3 regions of the Mesorhizobium sp. M0960 genome follow, and region 2 is predicted to be linked to each of the others. Evidence: riboswitches for the same ligand, from Rfam matches in the RefSeq annotation. Region 2 holds a riboswitch; each other region holds the start of a gene.
What was found. Region 2 has a riboswitch for cobalamin ahead of NKH63_RS02800 (CbtB domain-containing protein). Riboswitches for the same ligand answer to the same signal wherever they lie in the genome.

Region 1 (7,233 bases), on a different contig from region 2:
TCGCTGATATATAGACTGATCTACATATTATATAGACCGGTTGTCATATTCGAGGCAAGGCCTATAATGCTCATTCCTGACAGAGGTTGACATGGCGAACGACACCCGCATCCGCATACTCGAGACAACGGCGCTGCTGCTGAGGCAGCGCGGCTACCACGGCACGTCGCTCAACGACATATTGAGTGCCTCAGGTGCACCGAGAGGCTCGCTCTACTTCCACTTTCCGGGCGGCAAGGATCAACTGGTCGTCGAGGTTACGCGCGATAGCGTCGCCGATGTGACGCAGAGGCTGGACGCCGCGCTCGCTGCCGAAAAAGATCCGGCGGTGGCGGTCCACCACATCTACCAATCGGTCGCGCGCATGCTGGAAGACAACCAGTTCACGCTCGGTTGCCCGATCGCGCCCGTGGTGTTGGATTCGCCGACCGACATGCCGGAGTTGGCTGAGTTGTGCCGGTCGGCCTTCGAGCAATGGATAGGCCTGCTCAGGGCGGCCTTCGTCAGGGCAGGGGTGCCCGAGCGCCGCGCGCACGCGCTGGCGCTGCTGGTCGAATCATCGCTGGAAGGGCTGATGGTGATCGCACGCGCCACCCGCGACCGCGCCCCGGTGCTGGCGGTAGCCGATGAGGTCGCGGCGCTGATTGAGGGGGCATTGCCGGCGAAAGAGATCGCAGTCACGGCGCATTGACGTTTCGCGCTTCCACGGCATCGAGGCCAGCGCGGAGCCCTGCCGAAGGGCCGACGCTCCAGCTCTGCAATTCACGTTCTGCGCCGACGCCGAAGAAACGGTCAGGGGTATGCTTCCGCTTGCTTTGGAATCGGACCGCCTCTCATCCTCCGTCCCATCAACGAAAAAGGGCGACCTCTCGGCCGCCCTTTCCGTACATGAAGGCTGATGGGTTGGATTAGAAATCCATACCGCCCATGCCGCCCATGCCGCCGCCGCCCATGCCGCCAGGCATGCCGCCGCCAGCCGACTCCTTCTTCGGAGCCTCCGCAATCATGGCTTCGGTGGTGACCAGCAGGCCGGCGACCGAGGCCGCGTCCTGCAGAGCCGTGCGCACAACCTTGACCGGATCGACGATACCCATGGCGATCATGTCGCCATATTCGCCGGTTTGGGCGTTGTAGCCAAAGGTCGCGCCCTTGTTCTCAAGGATCTTGCCGGCAACGATCGATGCTTCCGCACCGGCGTTGGCCGCGATCTGACGGGCCGGAGCCTGCAGCGCGCGACGCACGATGCTGATGCCGGCGGTCTGGTCGGAGTTGGCGCCGGTTGCCTTGATGCTCAGCGAAGCGCGCAGCAGTGCGACGCCGCCGCCGGGAACGATGCCTTCTTCGACGGCCGCACGCGTCGCGTTGAGGGCGTCATCGACGCGGTCCTTCTTTTCCTTGACTTCCACTTCGGTCGCACCGCCGACGCGGATGACGGCAACGCCGCCCGCCAGCTTGGCGAGACGTTCCTGCAGCTTCTCCTTGTCGTAGTCCGAGGTGGTCTCCTCGATCTGCTGCTTGATCTGGGCGACGCGGCCTTGGATCTCGGCCTTCTTGCCGGCGCCGTCGACGATGGTGGTGTTCTCCTTGGAGATCGACACCTTCTTGGCGCGGCCGAGCATGTTCAGGCCGACATTCTCGAGCTTGATGCCGAGGTCTTCGGAGATGACCTGGCCACCGGTGAGGATAGCGATGTCTTCCAGCATGGCCTTGCGGCGATCACCGAAGCCAGGCGCCTTGACGGCGGCGATCTTCAGGCCGCCACGCAGCTTGTTGACGACGAGCGTGGCCAGGGCCTCGCCCTCGACGTCTTCCGAAATGATGACCAGCGGCTTCGAGGTCTGCACGACAGCCTCGAGGATCGGCAGCATGGCCTGCAGGTTGGAGAGCTTCTTCTCGTGGAGAAGAATGTAGGCGTCTTCCAGATCCGCAACCATCTTCTCGGCGTTGGTGACGAAGTAGGGCGAGAGATAACCGCGGTCGAACTGCATGCCTTCGACGACTTCGAGCTCGGTCTCGGCGGTCTTGGCTTCCTCGACGGTGATGACGCCCTCATTGCCGACCTTCTGCATCGCTTCCGCGATCATCGAGCCGACCGAAACGTCGCCATTGCCGGCGATGGTGCCGACCTGGGCAACCTCTTCCGAGGTCTTGATCTTCTTGGCGTTCTTGATCAGCGTCGCGACGACGTCGGCGACGGCGAGGTCGATGCCGCGCTTGAGGTCCATCGGGTTCATGCCGGCGGCAACCGCCTTGTGGCCTTCCTGGACGATCGACTGTGCCAGAACGGTCGCGGTCGTGGTGCCGTCGCCGGCGATGTCGTTGGTCTTCGAAGCAACTTCGCGGACCATCTGCGCGCCCATGTTCTCGAACTTGTCTTCAAGCTCGATTTCCTTGGCGACGGTGACGCCGTCCTTGGTAATGCGCGGTGCGCCGAACGACTTGTCGATGACGACGTTGCGGCCCTTGGGGCCGAGCGTGACCTTCACCGCGTCGGCGAGGATGTTGACGCCGCGCAGCATGCGCTCACGAGCGTCGCGGGAGAATTTTACGTCTTTGGCAGCCATTTTTAGCTCCTGGCAGGGGCTTGGATTGAGCCCGAAAATTCAGTTGAGGGTGAGGCCGGTATTCAGCCGATGATGCCCATGATGTCGGCTTCCTTCATGATCAGAAGGTCTTCGCCATTGAGCTTGACTTCGGTGCCCGACCACTTGCCGAACAGGATGCGGTCGCCGGCCTTGACGTCCAGCGGGACGAGCTTGCCGGCTTCGTCACGGGCGCCGGAACCGACGGCGATGATCTCGCCTTCCTGCGGCTTTTCCTTCGCCGTGTCGGGAATGATGATCCCGCCCGCGGTCTTGGATTCGGATTCGACCCGACGAACGACCACGCGGTCATGAAGCGGGCGGAACTTCGACTTTGCCATTTTTTATTCCTCGATGAGAATGGTGAGAACAGTTCCTCCGTCCGGCGGCGCCGGACATGGTTAGCACTCATCTTGGGGGAGTGCTAACGTGGCGCTGAAATAGTCTGGCAACTCGCGCGAGTCAAGGCGCCCGGTGAGCATCATCAGGACAATTGCTTCAAACGGATGCTTCAAACAGATACTTGACCAAGTCAACTAAATCGCTAATCTTGCCCGGAGGAGGATGCCATGACCATTCATCATCACCCAGGCAAGGAGCGGATCGACGCGGTGCGGGCCTTCAACCGCTTTTATACCCGCCAGATCGGGCTGCTCGACGAAGGGCTGCTGAAAAGCACCTTCTCGCTGACCGAGGCGCGGGTGCTCTATGAGCTGGCGCATCGCGATGGCCTGACCGCCACGGATCTTGGGCGCGATCTCGGCCTCGATGCCGGTTATCTCAGCCGGCTGCTGAAGAAGTTCGAGGAGCGTGATCTGGTCGAGCGTGCCACGATCGAGGCGGATGCGCGGCGCTCGTCGATCGCGCTGACCAAGGCCGGGCGGCAGGCCTTCGCACCGCTGAACCAGGGCTCGCACGACCAGGTCGCGGCTTTGCTCGACCGGCTTTCGGATGCCGAACAGGACAGGCTGGTCAAAGCCATGCAGACGGTGCAGCGTTTGCTGGGCGGAAGCGCCGAGCCCAAAATTCCCTATATGCTGCGGCCTCTGCAAGTCGGCGACATCGGCTGGATTATTCGTCGCCAGGGCCTGCTCTACGCGCAGGAATATGGCTGGGACGAAACCTATGAAGCGCTGGTCGCCGAAATCCTCGGTGCCTTCGTCAAATCCTTCGATCCGAAATGGGAACGCAGCTGGATCGCCGAGCGGGAAGGCGAGGTCGTCGGCTCCGTCTTCGTCGTGCGCCAGTCGGACGCGGTGGCGAAATTGCGCCTGCTCTACGTCGAGCCCTCGGCGCGAGGTCTCGGCATCGGCAAGCGGCTGGTCGAGGAATGTATCGGCTTTTGCCGCGCCACGGGTTACAGGACACTGACGCTGTGGACCAACGACGTGCTCGCCGCCGCCCGCCACATCTATGAGGCTGCGGGCTTTAAATTGACCAACGAGGAGCGCCACCATTCCTTCGGCAAGGATCTGGTCGGCCAGAACTGGAATTTGGAGTTGTAGCAGCGCTTCCGGCGCTTCGGCGCCGGCCTGCCGTACCTCACCCTTTGACCGGTATCCAGATTTCCAGCCCGCCATTGCCGCTGCGCGGATCAAATTCGGGGCCGTAGCGCTCGAATTCCGGCGCATCGGCGATCTCGTGCCCAGAGGCTGGCAGCCATTTGTTCCAGATCGTGTTGACCGTGCGGCGGATGGTCGAGATATGGTCACGATGGGCGAACACGGCGTATTTCTGCGCCGGCACGCGCACACGCCAAAACTCCCTCGGCAGGTCCGAAAAATCGGACACTTCGACGCCAGCGATGTAGTCGAAATTGCCGGCGTCGTCGCCGTTGACGCAGACGCCATAGGCGACGTCGCCGATCTCGCCTGGAATGTTGCCAATATAGGGGCCGAACCGCTGCCACTGCATCGGGATGCCGGCGCTGGTTTCGCAGCTGTAACGCTCGCCGAGACCGGCGATGAGAAACGGCCGGCTGGTCTCAAAACGCGGTGGTTCGAGAGTGGCGAGAAAGGACTGGTCCATCAGGATCGGCTCCACAAGATCGAGGTTGTCGAGCGAGCCTTGTGCGCGTACCAGTTCCGGCGTGGTGCCGAACTGGTCGCGGAAGGCGCGGGTGAAGGCCTCATGCGAGGCATAGCCGGCGTCGAGCGCGACCGAGAGGATGTCGGGTGCGCCGGCGCCAAGCTTGCGCGCCGCTTCGGTCAGTCGGCGAGAACGGACGTAGCTCATCACCGAACGGCCGGTAGCCGCGCCGAAAGCCCGCGTCACATGAAAGCGCGACACCCCGCTGCTCTTGGCGACATCGTCCAGCGAGACTGCTTCGGGCAGATGGCTTTCGACGAACCACAGCGCCTTCTCGGTCGGATTCATTTGGCACCTCGCATTGGCCCAGTCTCCGCATTGGCCCAGTCTTTACATGGCCCAGTCTTTACATTGGCCATGTCTTATATTGGCAAGATTATGGTGCCGCTTCCTGGCGGAGGCAGTTTGATCGAAATTGCGCACTGCGCAAATCGAGAGCGACGGTCGTCGGCAATTCGCAGGCGTCGCGCGAAAAGGCTTGACAGGAAGCGGGCAAACGTCCTTTTAAATGTAACGTTATTACATCACGAGGTCTATATGGCTCCTTCTGACAAGACTTATTGCGCTGTGATTGGCGGAAAACTAGGGTGGCTGACTGATGGTCCCCGAGTCGAAAGGCAAGGGGTGAAAAGGGAACACGGTGAGATCTTCGGATCGAGGCCGTGGCTGCCCCCGCAACTGTAAGCGGTTAGCAAAATCCGAAGTGCCACTGGCCGGCAAGGCTGGGAAGGCAGGATGGCGCAAAGACCCGCGAGCCAGGAGACCTGCCATCAGCATGAGTTGACCGGACGGGGTGTGCCGGGAGGAGACGTGGACATCGGTCTTGTCGGCCGGTCCGTCCAGCTTCCTTCCGTCGCCATTGAGAAAGTGACGGTAAGTTGGACGCCTCCCAGCCTCTTCTTGAAGCGTGTGAACTGAGCGCGACGACGAATGGCCGGTGCCTGGTCAGCGCGGTGAGCCTTTCGATAGCGCCGGGCGACCGCCTCGCCATCATCGGCCCCAACGGCGCCGGCAAGACGACGCTGCTGCGCATGCTATGCGGTACGCTGCGGCCAAGCGCGGGAGATGTGAGATTTTCCGGACGCCGGCTGGAGAGGTTTTCGGACGCCGAGCGGGCACTGCACATGGCGGTCGTTGGCCAGACCGACCAGCCTGATCCGCGGCTTGCCGTGATCGACTACGTCGAGCTTGGGCGCGTCCCGCATGCCGGCTTGCGACGGAGGAGCGAGCAACGCGACATCGTCATTGAAGCACTTCGCAGAACCGGCCTGCTGCCGCTGCTCGGCCGCACGATCGGCTCGCTATCCGGTGGCGAGCGGCAACGCGCCCAGTTGGCGCGCGCCATCGCCCAGGAGCCCAAAATCCTGTTCCTCGATGAACCGACCAATCATCTCGATCCGCGCGCCCGCAGCGACCTTCTCGAACTCGTATCGCAGTTTGGCATGACCGTCGTGGCGGTGCTTCATGATCTGTCGCTTGTCACGCCATTTGCCACCAGGGTCGCGGTGATGAACGAGGCCCGCCTGCAGGCACTTGCCAGTCCGCGCGAGGCGCTGACCAAGAAGTTGATCCGCGAGATTTTCGGCGTTGACGTGCTTTGGCTGCGCCATCCCACCGAAGACCGCGAACTCACGGTCTTCGACGTTCCGAACCGCGCCTCTTCACATCCCGATTTGACCAAGGAGCAACATCCGTGAAACGCCTCGTACTGTCTTTTGCCTCCCTCCTACTTGCCCAGACCGCCTTCGCTTTCCCGGTAACCGTTGATAGCTGCGGCACGCCGCTGACGTTCGACGCCGCGCCGAAGCGCGCCGTCATCCAAGATCTGAACATGGCGGAGATGGCCTTCGCGCTGGGGCTGCAACCATCGATCGTCGGCCTGACCGGCATCACCGGATGGTATAAGGTCGGTCCGGAATTCAAGGCCGAGCAGGGCGCGATCCCGGAACTCGCGCCGAAATACCCGACCCTCGAAAACCTCGTCGCCGTCGAGCCCGATTTCTTCTTCGCCGGCTGGTATTACGGCATGAAGCCTGGCGGCGAGGTGACGCCCGATACGCTGGCCCCGCACGGTATCAAGACGCTGGTGCCGACGGAAAGTTGCGTCCATCTCGACCAGAACCGCCCCGCAGCCTCGATGGACCTGCTCTATGGTGATGTCGAAAAGCTGGGCAAGATTTTTGGCAAGGAGGCGGAGGCGGGAAAGCTTGTTTCGAACTGGAAGGCGCAGCTCGCCGATATCACGGCAAAGATCGGCGACCGCACGGGAACGCGTGTGTTTCTTTACGACTCCGGCGAAGACAAACCCTTCACATCAGGCAAGTTCGCGATCCCCAGCGCCATGATCGCCGCAGCCGGCGGCGACAACATCATGGCCGACATGCCGACGAGCTGGGGCAATACGGATTGGGAGACGGTGGCGGCCCGCAATCCGCAATTTCTTATCCTGCTCGACTACCAGGACGGCGGCTACAGAAAACTGCTCGATTTCCTGAAAGCTCATCCGGCGATGAAGGAGACTGAGGCGGTCAAAAATGAGCACTTCATTGCGCTGCGCTATGCC
Region 2 (7,233 bases):
ACCGCCTTGCGCTTGGCCATCTTCGCGCGGTGGCGTTCCTCGTCCTTGGGATCGATGTGGTCGGTATCAGCCATGTCATTTCACCCTGAGCGGCAGCCCCGCCACCATCAAAAGCACGGTGTCAGCGACGGCGGCAACGTCCTGGTTCAACCGGCCGGCCGCGTCGCGAAACCGTCTTGCCAGCGCATTCTCCGGCACGATGCCCTGGCCGACCTCGTTGGACACCACGAACCAGGGTCCACGCGGCCGCGACAGCACATCTGCCAGCCTTCGGCATTCGGCCTCGACATCATGTTCGGCCAGCATATGGTTGGTCAGCCACAGCGTCAGGCAATCGATCAGCACCGGCTGGCCGTCAGGCAGTGCCTCGATCGCGCCGGCAAGGTCGAGCGGCGCCTCGATGGTCGTCCAGCCGGCGCTGCGGCGCGAGCGGTGCAGCGCGATCCGTTCGCGCATCTCCTCGTCATAGGCTTGCGCCGTCGCGATATAGCTCCATGGCGCCGGACAGGCACTCACCAGCCTCTCGGCATGCACGCTCTTGCCGGAGCGCGCACCGCCGATGATCAGGGTCAGCGCCCCGGCAGCGCGGTCAGGCAAAGCTGTCGCGCAGGCTGGTCGCCGTGCCGGTGAAGCGGCCGCGCACCACGCCGACGACCGCGCCGAGCACCAGCCAGAACACCAGATTGGTCAGCGTCACCGCCACCACGAACTGATGATGCAGGCCTTCCGGGATTGTCGTCTCGAAGCTGTCGGGCTGCGGCGCGCCGACAATATGCGGCGCCACCATCAACGCCACGGCAAGGACCGCCAGCGGCAGCGATCTGCGGAAGGCGAGCAGGCCGAGACCGGCGGCGGTCGCCACCACCGTTGCCCACCACCAGATCTGGCGTTGGACAAGGTCGGCCGCCGGCATTGCCGGCAATTCCGGCGGCAGGCCGAGGCCCGGCGCCAGCGTGAACACGGCAAAGCCGGCAAGCCCCCAGAACAGGCCCTGGCGCCAATTGCCGATGCCGCCGGCGAACTCCGAAACCGCAACCAGGACCAACGCGAAGCCGATGCCGGTGACGATATTGGCAACGACGCTGAAGGCAAAGCGTTCGAAACCGTCGGCCGGCGCCCAGCCTTCGTCCTCCGCCGGAGCCATTGCTTCAGCCGGTGCCGGCGCGGCGCTGCTTATAGCCATCGTGCCCCCGGCGTTTTCGACCGGTGCCGCAGGTGCCGCGGCATGGTCATGGCCGCCGCCGGCCTGTTCGTAGACTTCCGCCTTCAGGATCAGCGGCACCGTGGCATAGGCCTGCATGCAGGCGAGAACGACGCCGGCCACGAGCCCTGCGATCGCCGCGATGAACACGACGTTGCGAAACAGTGTCATGATGTCAGCCCCTTGTCAGTGGCAGGGAAAGCCCATCGAGTGGCGATAGTCGTGGGCGGCATTGTGGACCGCATCGATGTGCGAGAAGCCGACAAAGCCCATGACGAAAATGCCGAGGAATGCAGCAAGCGCCAGCTGCATGAAACGCGACTGCGAGGAGACGGAAGCGCCGAGCGAGACGGAAGCGGTATTCATGTCTTGTCCTTTCGCCCTCCACCCGAGGGCATAGAAGTCAGTTTCCTGTCGCCGGCAGGTCTCCTGGCTCGCGGATCAGCGCCCTTCCCCACCTTCCCGAAGAAAATCTTCAGTGGCATATGGAGAGGACTACCGCACACAGTTGCGGGGGCAGCCACGGCATTGGGCAAGAATTTCGCCCGCACCGCATTCCCTCTTGGTTCCAAACGGAACCGACGACATCAGCGACTATAGGCAGAATCGCCGCGCCCGGCAAACCAAATTCCGCCGGATCGTGTGGCGAATGCGCCGCCTCGCCAAGCTCGCCGGCCGGCGCCGCAATTGACAATTCTCACAGCCGGGTGTCGGCTGGCGGATGGGGAGGAAGCCGGCATGCAACCCAGCCCGAATGAGCGCGGTCCCTATAACGGCCTGACGCGGGCCGAGCCGACGCTGCCGTCATCGGCCTATTGGGACATCGCAGGCTATCAGCGCGATCTCGAGGCCATCTGGTATCGCAACTGGCTGCTGGTCTGCCGCGAGGCCGACCTTGCCCAGCCGCTGGCATTCAGGACGTTTCGCATAGGCACGCAGGAGATCGTCGTGCTGCGCGACGAGACCGGCGAATTGCGCGCCTTCCACAACACCTGCCGGCATCGCGGCTCGCAGCTTTGCCAGCAGAGCGAAGGACGGCTGAAGGCGCGGCTCATCACCTGCCCCTACCACGCCTGGTCCTATTCGCTGCGCGGCGATCTGGTGCGCGTGCCATCGAAATCGCTGCCGGACGGTTTCGACAAGGCCGATCATCCGCTCTACCGCGTAGCACTGTCGGTGTGGAGCGGTTTCGTTTTCGTCAACCTCGCGGAAGACGCTGCCGGTTCGGCTGAAACATCCTTCGATCCGGCATCCGGCAACCTCGCCAACTGGCCGCTGGAAACGCTGCTGAGCGGCCATGTGCTGCGCAAGGTTATGAACTGCAACTGGAAGATATTTTGGGAGAACTTCAACGAGTGCCTGCACTGCCCTGGCGTCCACAAGGACCTGTCGCGGCTGGTGCCGATCTATGGCCGCGGCCTGATGGGCCGGCACGACGACCCCGAATGGGCGCGCCACGCCGACAATGACGCGCCGGAATTTGCCGGCGGCTTGCGGGCCGGGGCCGAAACCTGGTCGCGCGACGGGCGCGTCCACGGCTCGGTCTTTTCGAGCCTGACGCCGGCCGAGCGTGCTGCCGGGCAGACCTATGCCACCAACTTGCCGTCGATGTTCGTCGTCGGCCATGTCGACTATGTCAGGACCGTGCGGCTGGTGCCGCTTGGGCCGGAGCAGACCGAACTCACCGCCGAATGGCTTTTTTCGCCCGAAGCGCTCGTCGATCCGGCTGCGGATATCGACAACATCGTCGCCTTCGGTACCCAGGTGCTGGAGGAAGACGCTGATATCTGCGAGGTCAACCAGAAGGGCCTGCGCTCGATGCGCCATAAGGCCGGCGTGCTGATGCCCGAGGAATATGATTTGCACCGCTTCCACAACTGGGTGCGCGAGCGGCATGCGGCGCTTGAACATCAAAGCGATTTGGGCAGATAGCGCCAAGTGACGAAGCCGCAGACCGCCGCCAGCAGGCCGAGCGTCGCGAAAACCGCGCCCAGGCCGAAGAACGCCAGCACCACTGAATAGACCAGCGGCGGCGTCAGCTCGGAAAAGTCGAGATAGGTGCGGTAGACCGCCGCCATCTGCGCCCGCTCATACGAGCGCACCGAGCGCATGAACGCGGTCGAGCCCAGCGCATCGAGCGCGATGGTGAAGAAGGCACCGCAAAGCAGCAACGCGCCGGTGACGAGCGGCGCGGCCTCGCCGACGGCGCCGGCCGCCAGCAGCGTCGCCGACATGGCGAAATAGGCAAACGTCATGGTGCGCCGGCCGCCGAAACGCTTTCCCGCCCTGCCCCAGAAGATGGCCATGAACAAAAGCGCATTGCCGGCCGAAACCAAGAGGCCACCGGCGAGCTCGCCCTCGCCGGTGATCACCATGAACAGCGGCCCATAGACAAAGAACGTCGTCCAGAAGCAGGAACGGCCGAAGGCGATCAGCCAGGCCAGCCTCAGCCTTGGCTGCGCGACGAAGCGGCCGATATTGGCCAGCGGATTGACCGGCCGCGTCTTGCCCGGGCGGATCGACGGGTTGTCGCCAAGCCGGTAGGTCCAGAACAGCGCCAGCAGGGCCATGGCGAAGACGGCCACCGCGCTATGCGCGGCATAGATGCCGAAACGCGTGTAGAGGAAAATGCCGAGCGTCGGCCCGGCGGTCCAGGCAAGCATCGACCACGCCATGCGCAGCGACTCGGCCTGCATGAAATCGGTCTTGCGGATGTGGTCCATGATGTAGAGGTTGAGCGTGATCGCCAGCGCGCTGGCGCCGATGACGCGGCAGAGCATGCCGACCGTTTGGCCAGCAAGCGTATGAGTGACGAAGAACAGCGAGCCGACGGCCAGCAGGCAGGCACCGGCGGTATAGACCCAGCGCCGGGCAAAGCGCCGGATCAACATCGGCATGAACAGCGTCGCCGAGAGGCCGAGCATTGCCACGACCGTGTAGAGGATCGAGACGATCTGCTCGTTGTGCAGGATCTCATAGGCCTGGATCGGGATGACGCTGGAGACGGTGGCGCGCGCGAACGATTCGACCGCATAAAGCGAGGCGAAGGTGCGTGCATCCGCCGGCCGCAAGGCCGCAAGCCAGATAGGATGGCGCACATGGGTAGCCATTGCTTTCCCCGAAGCAGAATCGCCCAAAGCAGGGTTTGGAGCACAAATCTGCCGCGGCGATTCCTGGCCGGGTAACAGGAAACCGACGCCTTCACGGCAAAAAGCGAAGCCGGCCAAAGGCTTTCCGGCTCTGGCCTAAAGCGAGTTCTAATGCTGACCCGCGCCAACGCGACGCGAGGACTGCTTCTTTTGACGGTGGCAACCGTGATAGTCGTCTTGCCGGGGCTGAACCAAGACAGCGAGACCGATGAGCATCGCCACGCCGACCACCGCCGTTCAGGATCAACCGAAGGCGAAGCGCATCGCCGCCATCGACATCGCACGCGGCATCGCTTTGCTTGCCATGGCGAGCTATCATTTCACCTGGGATCTCGAATTTTTCGGCTACACCGATCCCGGCCTCACCGCCTTCGGCTGGTGGAAAATCTACGCGCGCTGCATCGCCTCGAGCTTCCTGTTCCTGGTCGGCGTCAGCCTCTATCTCGCCCATGGCAAGAAAATCCGCTGGACAGGCTTCTGGAAGCGCTTCGCCATGGTTGCCGGGGCGGCTCTCGCAATATCGCTGGTCACCCGAATCGCCACGCCCGACGGCTTCGTTTTTTTCGGCATATTGCACGAGATCGCGCTCGCCAGCCTGCTCGGCCTGGCGTTCCTGCGGCTGCCGGCGCTGCTGACACTGCTTGTCGCGGCGTTTGTCATCGCGGCGCCCTTCTACCTCAGATCCGAGGCCTTCGATCATCCGGCTTTGTGGTGGGTCGGTCTATCGGCGACCAATCCGCACTCCAACGACTATGTTCCGCTGCTGCCCTGGTTCGGCGCCGTGCTTGCCGGCATCGCGGTTACCAAACTCGCCGCCACCTCCGGCGTGCTGACCCGGCTGTCGGCCATGACGCCAGGCCGCTGGGCAAACCCGCTGGTCTTCATCGGCCGGCACAGCCTTGCCTTTTATCTGATCCATCAGCCGCTGCTGATCGGCTCGGTCTGGCTGTTTTCGCAATTCATGCCGGCGCGGGTCGAAAGCAGGGAGGTGAACTTTCTGAAATCCTGCCAAATATCCTGCGAGCAGGCGCGCGACACCGAGTTCTGCTCCAGCTATTGTGCCTGCATGCTGGACACTCTCCAGGGCGAAGCCTCGCTTGACCGGCTCTACAGCAACGACCAGTCCCCGGAGTGGAAGGCGCATATTGGCGAGCTCGCCGGCACCTGCACCGCCCAAACCGAGACGGCGGAACCGAGAACGCGCTAATCGAGGGAGGACAACAATGACCGACAGTCACCCGAAACCCGTGCAGCAAAATCCTGGGCAGCCGAAGCTGGGGCACATCCCATGGCCGCCGCTGATCTATGTCGCCGCCATCATCGTCAGCGTCGCGCTAGGGTTTTTCTATCCACTGCCGTGGATCGGCGATCTTCTCGGCGACATCCTGTTCGCCGCCGGCCTTGTGGGGTTGGTGGCGGTCGCCGCGCTCTGGTTCACCGCGATCCGCACCATGATCCGCGCCAAAACGACGCTCAACCCCAACGGCGTGCCGGACCATCTGGTGACCACCGGACCCTTCGCCGTCAGCCGCAACCCGATCTACCTCGCCAACACATTGCTGCTGGTCAGCCTCGCCTTTGTCTCGGGGATCGCCTGGTTCCTGCCGCTCGCGGTCATCGCGGCGTTCCTGACGCAGAAGCTGACGATCGAGAGCGAGGAGAAGGTGCTGACGGCCAAATTCGGCAAGAAGTACCGGGACTACGCCAAAAGGGTGCGGCGCTGGATTTGAGCCGGGGCTGACACCGCGCTTACGTGGTGACGCCGAGTTCAACCAGCCGCTCGACGCAGGATTCCTCGGCCTGGTCGAGCTCGGCCAGGGTCTCCTCGAGGTCGCGGCGTTTCTGGCGAAGATCCTCGCGCTTTTCCTCGATGCGCTTGATCATCAGCTTGAGTTGGCCGACCTCGCCGGGCGGCTCCCTGTACATCTGGATGATTTCGCGGATCTCGTTGATCGAGAAGCCGAGCCTCTTGCCGCGCATGATCTGGCGGATGAGATGCCGGTCCGACGGACGGAACAGCCGGGTGCGGCCGCGCCTTACCGGCTGCACCAGCCCTTCGTCCTCGTAGAAGCGCAACGTCCGCGTCGACACGTCGAATTCGCGGGTCAGCTCCGTGATCGAATAATATTCCCGCATCGCCACTCCAATGCCCCGGCCACGCCGCGAGTTCCAACTGGCCGGCGCCGCCGGCATCCAGGCGCGTACCAGAATCGGCGGACAAGGCACCTTCCAAAGCCTCGCACGGCATTTACGTAAAAGTCAATTGAGGTGCCGTTCAGCCTACGCCGAACCACCATGTGGCAAGCCCGAGAAAGGCAAAGAAACCGACGACATCGGTGACCGTAGTGACGAAAACCGCCGAAGCCACAGCCGGATCGATCTTGAAGCGGTCGAGCAGCAGCGGGATCAGGATGCCCGCCAGAGCCGCCACGAACATGTTGATGATCATCGCCGCCGCGATGATGCCGCCGAGATTGCGATCGTGGAACCAGGCAGCCGCGACGATGCCGATCAGGATGGCGAAGATGATGCCGTTGATGAAGCCCACCCCGATTTCGCGGCGGATGATGCGGCCGGCATTGTAGATATCGAGGTCCCTCGTCGCCAGCGCCCGCACGGTGACGGTCATGGTCTGCGAGCCGGCATTGCCGCCCATGCCGGCGACGATCGGCATCAGCACCGCCAGCGCCACGATATGCTCGATGGTGCGGTCGAACAGGCCGATCACCGAAGCCGCGAGGAAGGCCGTCAAAAGGTTGACCAGCAGCCACGGCACACGCGAGCGCGAAGTCGAAAGGATGCTGTCCGAGAGTTCTTCGTCGCCGACGCCGCCCATGCGCAGCAGATCTTCCTCGGCCTCCTGCTGGATGACGTCGACGACGT
Region 3 (7,233 bases), on a different contig from region 2:
AACAGACTGTGGCCCGTTGGGAAACAGGCAAAACGCAGTTGAACGTCGAGCAGATCAAGGACCTTTGCCTCACGTTGAAATGCACGGTCGAGGAGCTGCTGGGCTGGAAGATTGATGTCGAGGAGTGGCGCACGAGCCCGTTTGCAATTGCCGATGCCGAAACGCGATACGGCACGCTCAGAATCAAGACGACTGTTGGCAGCCGCCAATATCCTATCGATGAAAAGGCGCGTGAATCGATTTTACGTCAGTTGAAGGAACTTCATAATCTGCGCAGAAATAACACAAGCAGGCCATGGCTGTATTGTTGGAGCCTTGACAACAAAATACTCTTGATAAATCCGCAATATGTCCGCACCATTGAGCTTATCGGTGACGATGTAGAGGAGATGCCAGAGTATTATCATCCAGAAATCTATCGGGCTTTGGATGACTGGGATAAGGGTGAGGTTTCAGGAAAGCTGAAGAAAGAATGCGATGCCATCATCGCAGAGATGGGTGATCAGGAAGCCGTGCGCATGGCCTCCTATGTTCGCGTCACATATGACGACGGAGAAGATGAGTGGAACTTCTTGGATGAAGAAACCGCTACGACTTTCTTCGGATTGGAAGCTGCGACCTTTGACGTTCCCCAGTGTAGTTTCGCCGAAGTGGAGGAAGAAGGTTACTACCGAGCGCGATACGCCAACCTTGATCGCGTCGCGGTGATGGAGGTTCCAAGCGACCGTTATCACAGATTGACCGCGCCCGAGGAAGCTTAGAACCATCCACGAAGGGCGCATGTTACATCTCGACCTTGCGTGGTGCGTTTTCAGTACGAGATGACGTTAAGCGTAGGTAGTGGCAGGTAAGAGTGCTCGACCAGAAGCTCAACTGCCTCCTCAATATCGCTGCCGATGTGCCGCAGGACACGTCCACGGGAGCGTGGATAGGCGTGAAGTTCCTGCACTCCACGGTCCGCTCTCCCATCGCCGGTGTGTGCCCGACGCCATCTTGTGGACGAGCTTGGCCGCCTGCACCCGGTTGTATTCCGGCTTGCGGTCCGCCTGGGCGGTCCGCCGCGATGGCTATCTCCATGTCAATCGGCGCCGAACTTTGACTGCCCGCTGCTTTTGATGAATTTGGCGAGGTCCCGCGCATAATCACTCTTGGTCTTCTCCTTGAGGCCCTGTGTCGCGAACTTGTGGTCCAGCAGGGCAAACAGGTCCAAGTCCCCTTCCGCCTGTGGCGCTGGCTTGCCCTCACCGCCCTCGGCTTCCCAATTGGGGACCGCTTCTGCGCGCTGCACCGTGGCGATTGTCCGCCCAAGACGCATCACAAGATCGAACGCCAAACCGTGCGCGTGCACGACGATTTGCCGCTCAGGCCTCATTTGGACAGGACTTGAGCTAGCCCGGTGGTTTGAGCCGGGTTACCTTGAGCCGGTGGGCTGCGAACAAGCAGTTCGAGACATTGGCCTCGATCACTTCGCAACACGCCGCTGCGCCTGGCCTCGGTGTGCTCCCCCCGAAATCGTTGTGTCATATCACCGAGGGCATCACGGCCAACAGCTTCCACATGGGCAACAGCCTCGCCATTGAGCCGAATATGGTCGCGAGCAGATCACCAACGAAGCGGTCGGAACCTCAGAGCCGAAGTTCGACGCCGAGGTGGTTCGCGTGATGCGCTAAGCAGCACCACGGCGCTTGCCGGTATGTTTGCTGCCGGCAGCCGACGAACTCCTATCCTCCTGGACAAGGGCGCCGTGCGTCATTGCTTTGATTTACCGGCCGCTCAAGGCTTCCACAGTTTTCGCTTTCGAGGCGACCTTTGGAACATGCCAACGGAAATTTAACATAACGACATAAACATTTCTTTATGCGGCGTTGACAATGGAGCGAACTGCTGTAATTGTCTGCCGCGTCGTGGTTCTCCGTACGGCGCTGCCGCAGCGGAGCTAAGAGGGAAGCCGGTGCGATGCCGGCGCTGCCCCCGCAACTGTTAGCGGCGAGCCAACCCCACTCATGTCACTGAGGCGAATAGCCTTGGGAAGACGGGTAGAGGCTATGACCCCGCGAGCCAGGAGACCTGCCACGGCGAATTACGTCCACGGGCGGGGTGTCTCGGTGGCCGCTGCAGCCTGGCGTTCGTGCCGGCCTGCTAGCGCCTTCCTTGTCACCGACGCCCCAACCATCGGGGTCTGGCATGACTATCTCTCAGCAAATTCCTGTAGCAACGCTCGGCGTGCCCCGCTTCGGTCGTCGGCGAGAACTGAAATTCGCGCTTGAAAGCTACTGGTCCGGAAAATCGTCCGCTGCCGACCTTCTCACGACCGCGAAGGCGCTCCGTGCCGCTAGCTGGGAGGAGCAGCACGATCGCGGCGTGTCGAAAATCCCGTCGAACGACTTCTCGCTCTACGACCATGTGCTCGACACCGCAGCCATGGTCGGCGCCGTTCCATCCCGTTACGGCTGGAATAGCGGCGAGGTTCCACTTGACATCTACTTCGCAATGGCGCGGGGCAACCAGGGTCAGACGGAGGATTGTCGACACGCTGGTCACCAGCAGGCGGCTCATCGGTCTGATGTAACCGCGATGGAAATGACCAAGTGGTTTGACACCAACTATCACTACATTGTGCCGGAACTCAACGATGATCAGACGTTCGCCCTCTCGTCGACGAAACCGGTCGATTACTTCATCGAGGCTAAAGCTCTCGGCGTTCACACACGCCCAGTCATCCTTGGACCGATCACCTTCCTCAAGCTGGCGAAATCGCCTGCCGAAGGATTCGATCCCATCGCGCTCCTGCCGCGGCTGCTGCCCGTCTACGAGCAACTCCTGCAGAGGCTGAAGCTGTCTGGAGCCGACTGGGTGCAGATCGATGAGCCAGCGCTTGTCCTCGATCTGAACCCGAACGAACGAGCTGCGTTCGAATTCGCCTATGGCCAGCTGTCGAAAGCCGCGCCCGAGCTGAAGATCATGCTGGCTACCTATTTCGGGCCCCTGGGAGACAATCTCGAAACCGCGGTTTGTCTGCCCCTGGCCGGGCTGCATATTGATCTCGTGCGCGCTCCCGAGCAGCTGGAAACGGTGGGTCGGCTCGCACCGAAGGATCTGGTGCTCTCGCTTGGCTTGATCGATGGCCGCAACGTCTGGCGTGCGAACCTGCCCGCCATTCTCGACCGCATCAAACCGATCGTCGCCGGCTGGCCCTTGGACCGCGTCGAGATCGCGCCTTCTTGCTCGATGCTGCACGTGCCGATCGACCTGCGCATGGAGACCGAACTCGACGCGGACATCAGGTCGTGGCTCGCCTTCGCGGCCCAGAAGACCGACGAGTTGGTGTTGCTGGCCCGGGCCCTGACTCAAGGCAGGGATGCGGTGGCAGGCGCGTTGAAAGCGTCTGCCGAGGCTGCCGCCACTCGCCTGACATCCACGAAGATCCATGACCCGCTGATTGAGGGGCGGATCGCCAGCATTGACGACAGCATGAAGCGACGAGAGAGCGCTTTTGCCGAGCGCTCCAGAGTCCAGGCCGGCACGCTCGGACTGCCGCCGTTCCCGACGACGACCATCGGGTCCTTCCCGCAGACGCCGCAGGTACGCAGGGCGCGGGCCGCTCATGCGAAGGGCCAGCTGAGCTATGTCGACTACGAGACCTACCTGAAGAAGGAGATCGAGGCTGCAATTCGGTGGCAGGAAGAGATCGGGCTGGACGTGCTGGTGCACGGTGAGTTCGAACGAAACGACATGGTACAGCATTTCGGCGAGCAGCTGTCCGGCTTCGCCTTCACCCAGCATGCCTGGGTGCAGAGCTATGGGTCGCGTTACGTGCGTCCCCCCATCATCTTCGGCGACGTATCGAGGCCCAATCCGATGACGCTGCGCTGGTGGCAGTTCGCCCAGTCGCTTACGGAAAACCCTGTGAAGGGAATGCTCACAGGCCCAGTGACCATTCTCAACTGGTCATTTGTTCGCGACGACGTACCCCGCTCCGAAGCATGCCGCCAGATCGCGCTCGCCATCCGCGACGAAGTGACGGATCTCGAATGGTCCGGCGCAAGGATGATCCAGATCGATGAGGCCGCGTTTCGCGAAGGATTGCCACTGCGCCAGTCTGATTGGAACGACTATCTCGACTGGGCTGTCGAATGCTTCCGGATCGCTTCAACGGGTGTAAAGGACGCGACTCAAATCCATACCCACATGTGCTATTCGGAGTTCAACGAGATCATCGACGCGATCGCTGAAATGGATGCGGATGTCATTTCGATTGAGACGTCGCGCTCGAAAATGGAACTGCTGGACGCCTTCACGAGCTCCAAATATCCGAACGAAATCGGGCCCGGAGTCTACGACATTCACTCACCACGTGTCCCGGAAGTCGGGGAGATTTCGGACCTCGTCATGCTTGCCCGCGACCGACTGTCGGATGCCCAATTGTGGGTAAACCCGGACTGTGGCCTCAAAACACGCAAATGGGAGGAGGTCCGCCCTGCCCTCATGAACATGGTCGCTGCAGCACGTGCGCTCCGGGAGAAAGTGTAGGCCTGAGGGTTTCCTGGTTGCTCACCATGTGGTGAGTTACCGGCTGCCCCATGTCGGCTGTGAATGTGCCAAAACGCGATCACATCCTTTGAAAACGTCACTCGAGCGAGAATGTGCACTTCCTTCGGCACGTGTACTAATCGCGCAGGAGTAAAGAGTACCGTTTTCTCCCTGTGACGTGTCGAGTTCGAAGGGGATGTGATTGGCGTCGAGACCGCTCCGGCCATGGGTTATCAACATGCCAAGTGCGCTGTTCTCGATCAGTTCGTAAAGGACTTCTCGGCTCGGTTTTTCGAAATGCCCGGGTACATACATGATAGGTTCCTTCACTGGCCGCCGGGTTCGCTATTCACCGGTTGACATCCGATGGCAAGCGTTCCAACGCGGCGGCGATCTGGCCCTTCGCTGCTGAGGGCAGAGGCAGGATGGGACGCGGGGGGTCGGCACGGCAAATGTCGAGCAATTCGGCAAGTGCATAGACGACGCGAAGGCTCGAGAACTCCTTGAAGAGGCTCCAGAGCGGCGCAAGCGTGGCATCGATCCGTCGCGCTTCGGCCGCATCGCCCTGTTGCGCCGCCGTGACGATCTTCACGCAGACCTCGGGCAGGATGCCGGCGAGGACGCTGTACCATGTGTCGGCGCCGGCGATCATGGCCTCTGCGGCGTTCCAGTCGCCGCTGTAGCCGATTGAGAACCCTTCCGGCACAGTGCGCCTCTGGTCGGCCAGATGGCTCTTGATCGCATCGCCCTTGTCTGTCGGATTCTTGATAGCGACAATCCCACCCACCTTTGCCAGGCGGCTGACGAGTGCTGGGGTGAAATGGAAATGCGTCGTTCCTGGATTGTCGTAGACGACAATCGGCAGGCCGCTCTCGCACGCCACCGTCGAGAAATGTTCGAACACCTCGTCCTCAGTGAGCGGGGTGTAGGAGGCGGCCGCAAGCAGCCCCGCGGCAACTCCAAGGGCCTTGGCGTCCTGCGCGAACCTCACTGCTTCATCGGTGCGCAACGCGCCCACACCCACCACGACCGGCGTTCGCCCGGCGATTTCGTCCAAGGTCTCGGCGAGCGTCCGTCGCCGTTCCTCGCGCGACAGATACATGTAGGTGCCGGTGCTGCCGAGAAGACCGATGGAGTCGACCTGAGCGGCGCCAAGCCTGGCAATCAGCTTGCGCAGAGCAACGGTATCGACGCGGCCGTCACGATCGGCGGGCGTGATGGGAAACGCGGAAAGACCGCTCAGGAATGCCATGGCAAGGCTCCAGGTTTGTGCGTGAGCGCAGGACTGGCCGGACGACAGGTCATCACAAGGCGTCCAGAGCCCGCCGCAGGTCGGCGATTAGGTCATCGGCGTCTTCAAGACCCACCGAGAGACGCATGAGGTCCTCGCCGACTCCATCGGCCAGATGCGCATCCTTGCGGATCGGCTGACGAGCACGGGTCAGGCTTGCCGGATGATAGATGAGACTGTCGGCATCGCCGAGGCTGACAGCCCGGGTGATCAGGTTGAGCCGGTCCATCATCCGCCGCGCGCCCTCGAACCCAGCGTGGAGGCCAAAGGCTAACATGCCCGACCCTTGGGACATCTGCTTTCGCGCCGTCACCTGATCAGGGTGCGAGTCGAGGAAGGGATACCTCACCCATGCCACCGCCGGGTGCGCCTCGAGCGCCTGAGCCACCGCAAGGGCAGTGGCGCTATGCCGTTCCATGCGCAGCGTGAGCGTCTTCAGACCGCGCAGGATCAGGAAGGCTGACATGGGCGAGAGCGCTGCGCCGGTGATGTAGCGCAGGCCCGTTTCGTGCAGCGTGCGGAGCGTTTGCGCGTCGCCGAGAATCGCCCCGCCAAGGGCATCGCCGTGCCCATTGATGTATTTGGTCAGCGAGTGGAGCACGAGGTCTGCCCCATGTTCGAGCGGCCGCTGGAGCGCGGGGGAGGCGAAGGTGCTGTCGACTGCAACCTTTACACCGCGCGCGTGGGCGCGCTCGGCAATGGCAGCGATGTCGAGGATGCGGCTCAGCGGATTCACCGGCGTCTCGAAGAAAACAAGCCGGGTCCGCTCGGTGATCGCGGCATCGAGATTGTGAGGATCGGACAGGTCGACCGCGACGACCTTGATGCCGAAGCGGGGGACCGCCTGTTCGACCATGGCAAGCGTGTTCGCATAAAGTGTCCTGTGGACGATGAGTCCATCCCCTTGGGACAGGAGCGACAGGATCAGCGTCCCGAAAGCCGCCATCCCCGAGGCAACGACCAAACCTGCCTCGGCTCCTTCCAGATTGGCAAGCCGTTGTTCTAGGATCTCCGTCGTCGGATTGTATTCGCGCGCATAGAGCCTTCCGCCAAGCGCGGCGGCGGCCTCGTTCGCTGCCACGCTTTCGAATCCATAGGTCGAGGTCAAGAAGACTGGCGGCTGAACGGCATTGGAAAAGCCGGCGGGATCGTAGCCATGATGGATCGCCCGAGTGGCGAATCCGGGACCGGTGTCGTGGAGCGACCGCGTGAGAGCATCGGTTTCGGATTGATAGGAGCGGGTCATTCGGCCTCTAGATCTTGCTTGGGTTTCCGAAACATTGACGGCAAACTGGCTAATGTGAAATATCCAGTTGGCAATGAATGAAATGGTCCAGTCTTCAAGTGCCGGTTCTGCAGGTCGCTCGCACGCGATGGGTGCACGCCAGATCTATGAGGCTCTTCGCGAGCAG

Region 1: linked by a shared signal. The riboswitch ahead of NKH63_RS10085 (ABC transporter ATP-binding protein) and the one ahead of NKH63_RS02800 (CbtB domain-containing protein) in region 2 are both predicted to bind cobalamin.
Region 3: linked by a shared signal. The riboswitch ahead of metE (5-methyltetrahydropteroyltriglutamate--homocysteine S-methyltransferase) and the one ahead of NKH63_RS02800 (CbtB domain-containing protein) in region 2 are both predicted to bind cobalamin.

Annotation. Positions count from the first base shown of each region.
Region 1 covers NZ_JAMYNN010000003.1:374,566-381,798, reverse strand. Annotated here, with positions in the region: gene NKH63_RS10110 (TetR/AcrR family transcriptional regulator) at 92-691, shown strand; gene groL (chaperonin GroEL) at 909-2,564, opposite strand; gene groES (co-chaperone GroES) at 2,627-2,923, opposite strand; gene NKH63_RS10095 (bifunctional helix-turn-helix transcriptional regulator/GNAT family N-acetyltransferase) at 3,152-4,087, shown strand; gene NKH63_RS10090 (GyrI-like domain-containing protein) at 4,125-4,958, opposite strand; cobalamin riboswitch at 5,253-5,456, shown strand; gene NKH63_RS10085 (ABC transporter ATP-binding protein) at 5,549-6,367, shown strand; gene NKH63_RS10080 (ABC transporter substrate-binding protein) at 6,364-7,233, shown strand, end outside.
Region 2 covers NZ_JAMYNN010000001.1:541,860-549,092, reverse strand. Annotated here, with positions in the region: gene cobO (cob(I)yrinic acid a,c-diamide adenosyltransferase) at 1-74, opposite strand, end outside; gene cobU (bifunctional adenosylcobinamide kinase/adenosylcobinamide-phosphate guanylyltransferase) at 76-597, opposite strand; gene NKH63_RS02805 (CbtA family protein) at 590-1,372, opposite strand; gene NKH63_RS02800 (CbtB domain-containing protein) at 1,388-1,567, opposite strand; cobalamin riboswitch at 1,604-1,799, opposite strand; gene NKH63_RS02795 (aromatic ring-hydroxylating oxygenase subunit alpha) at 1,940-3,133, shown strand; gene NKH63_RS02790 (MFS transporter) at 3,112-4,311, opposite strand; gene NKH63_RS02785 (heparan-alpha-glucosaminide N-acetyltransferase) at 4,559-5,557, shown strand; gene NKH63_RS02780 (methyltransferase family protein) at 5,574-6,080, shown strand; gene NKH63_RS02775 (MerR family transcriptional regulator) at 6,100-6,486, opposite strand; gene mgtE (magnesium transporter) at 6,626-7,233, opposite strand, start outside.
Region 3 covers NZ_JAMYNN010000034.1:3,552-10,784, reverse strand. Annotated here, with positions in the region: gene NKH63_RS30365 (helix-turn-helix transcriptional regulator) at 1-761, shown strand, start outside; gene NKH63_RS30360 (hypothetical protein) at 1,079-1,333, opposite strand; cobalamin riboswitch at 1,889-2,089, shown strand; gene metE (5-methyltetrahydropteroyltriglutamate--homocysteine S-methyltransferase) at 2,185-4,530, shown strand; gene NKH63_RS30350 (FMN-binding negative transcriptional regulator) at 4,567-4,845, opposite strand; gene NKH63_RS30345 (dihydrodipicolinate synthase family protein) at 4,880-5,782, opposite strand; gene NKH63_RS30340 (trans-sulfuration enzyme family protein) at 5,835-7,067, opposite strand; gene pdxR (MocR-like pyridoxine biosynthesis transcription factor PdxR) at 7,150-7,233, shown strand, end outside.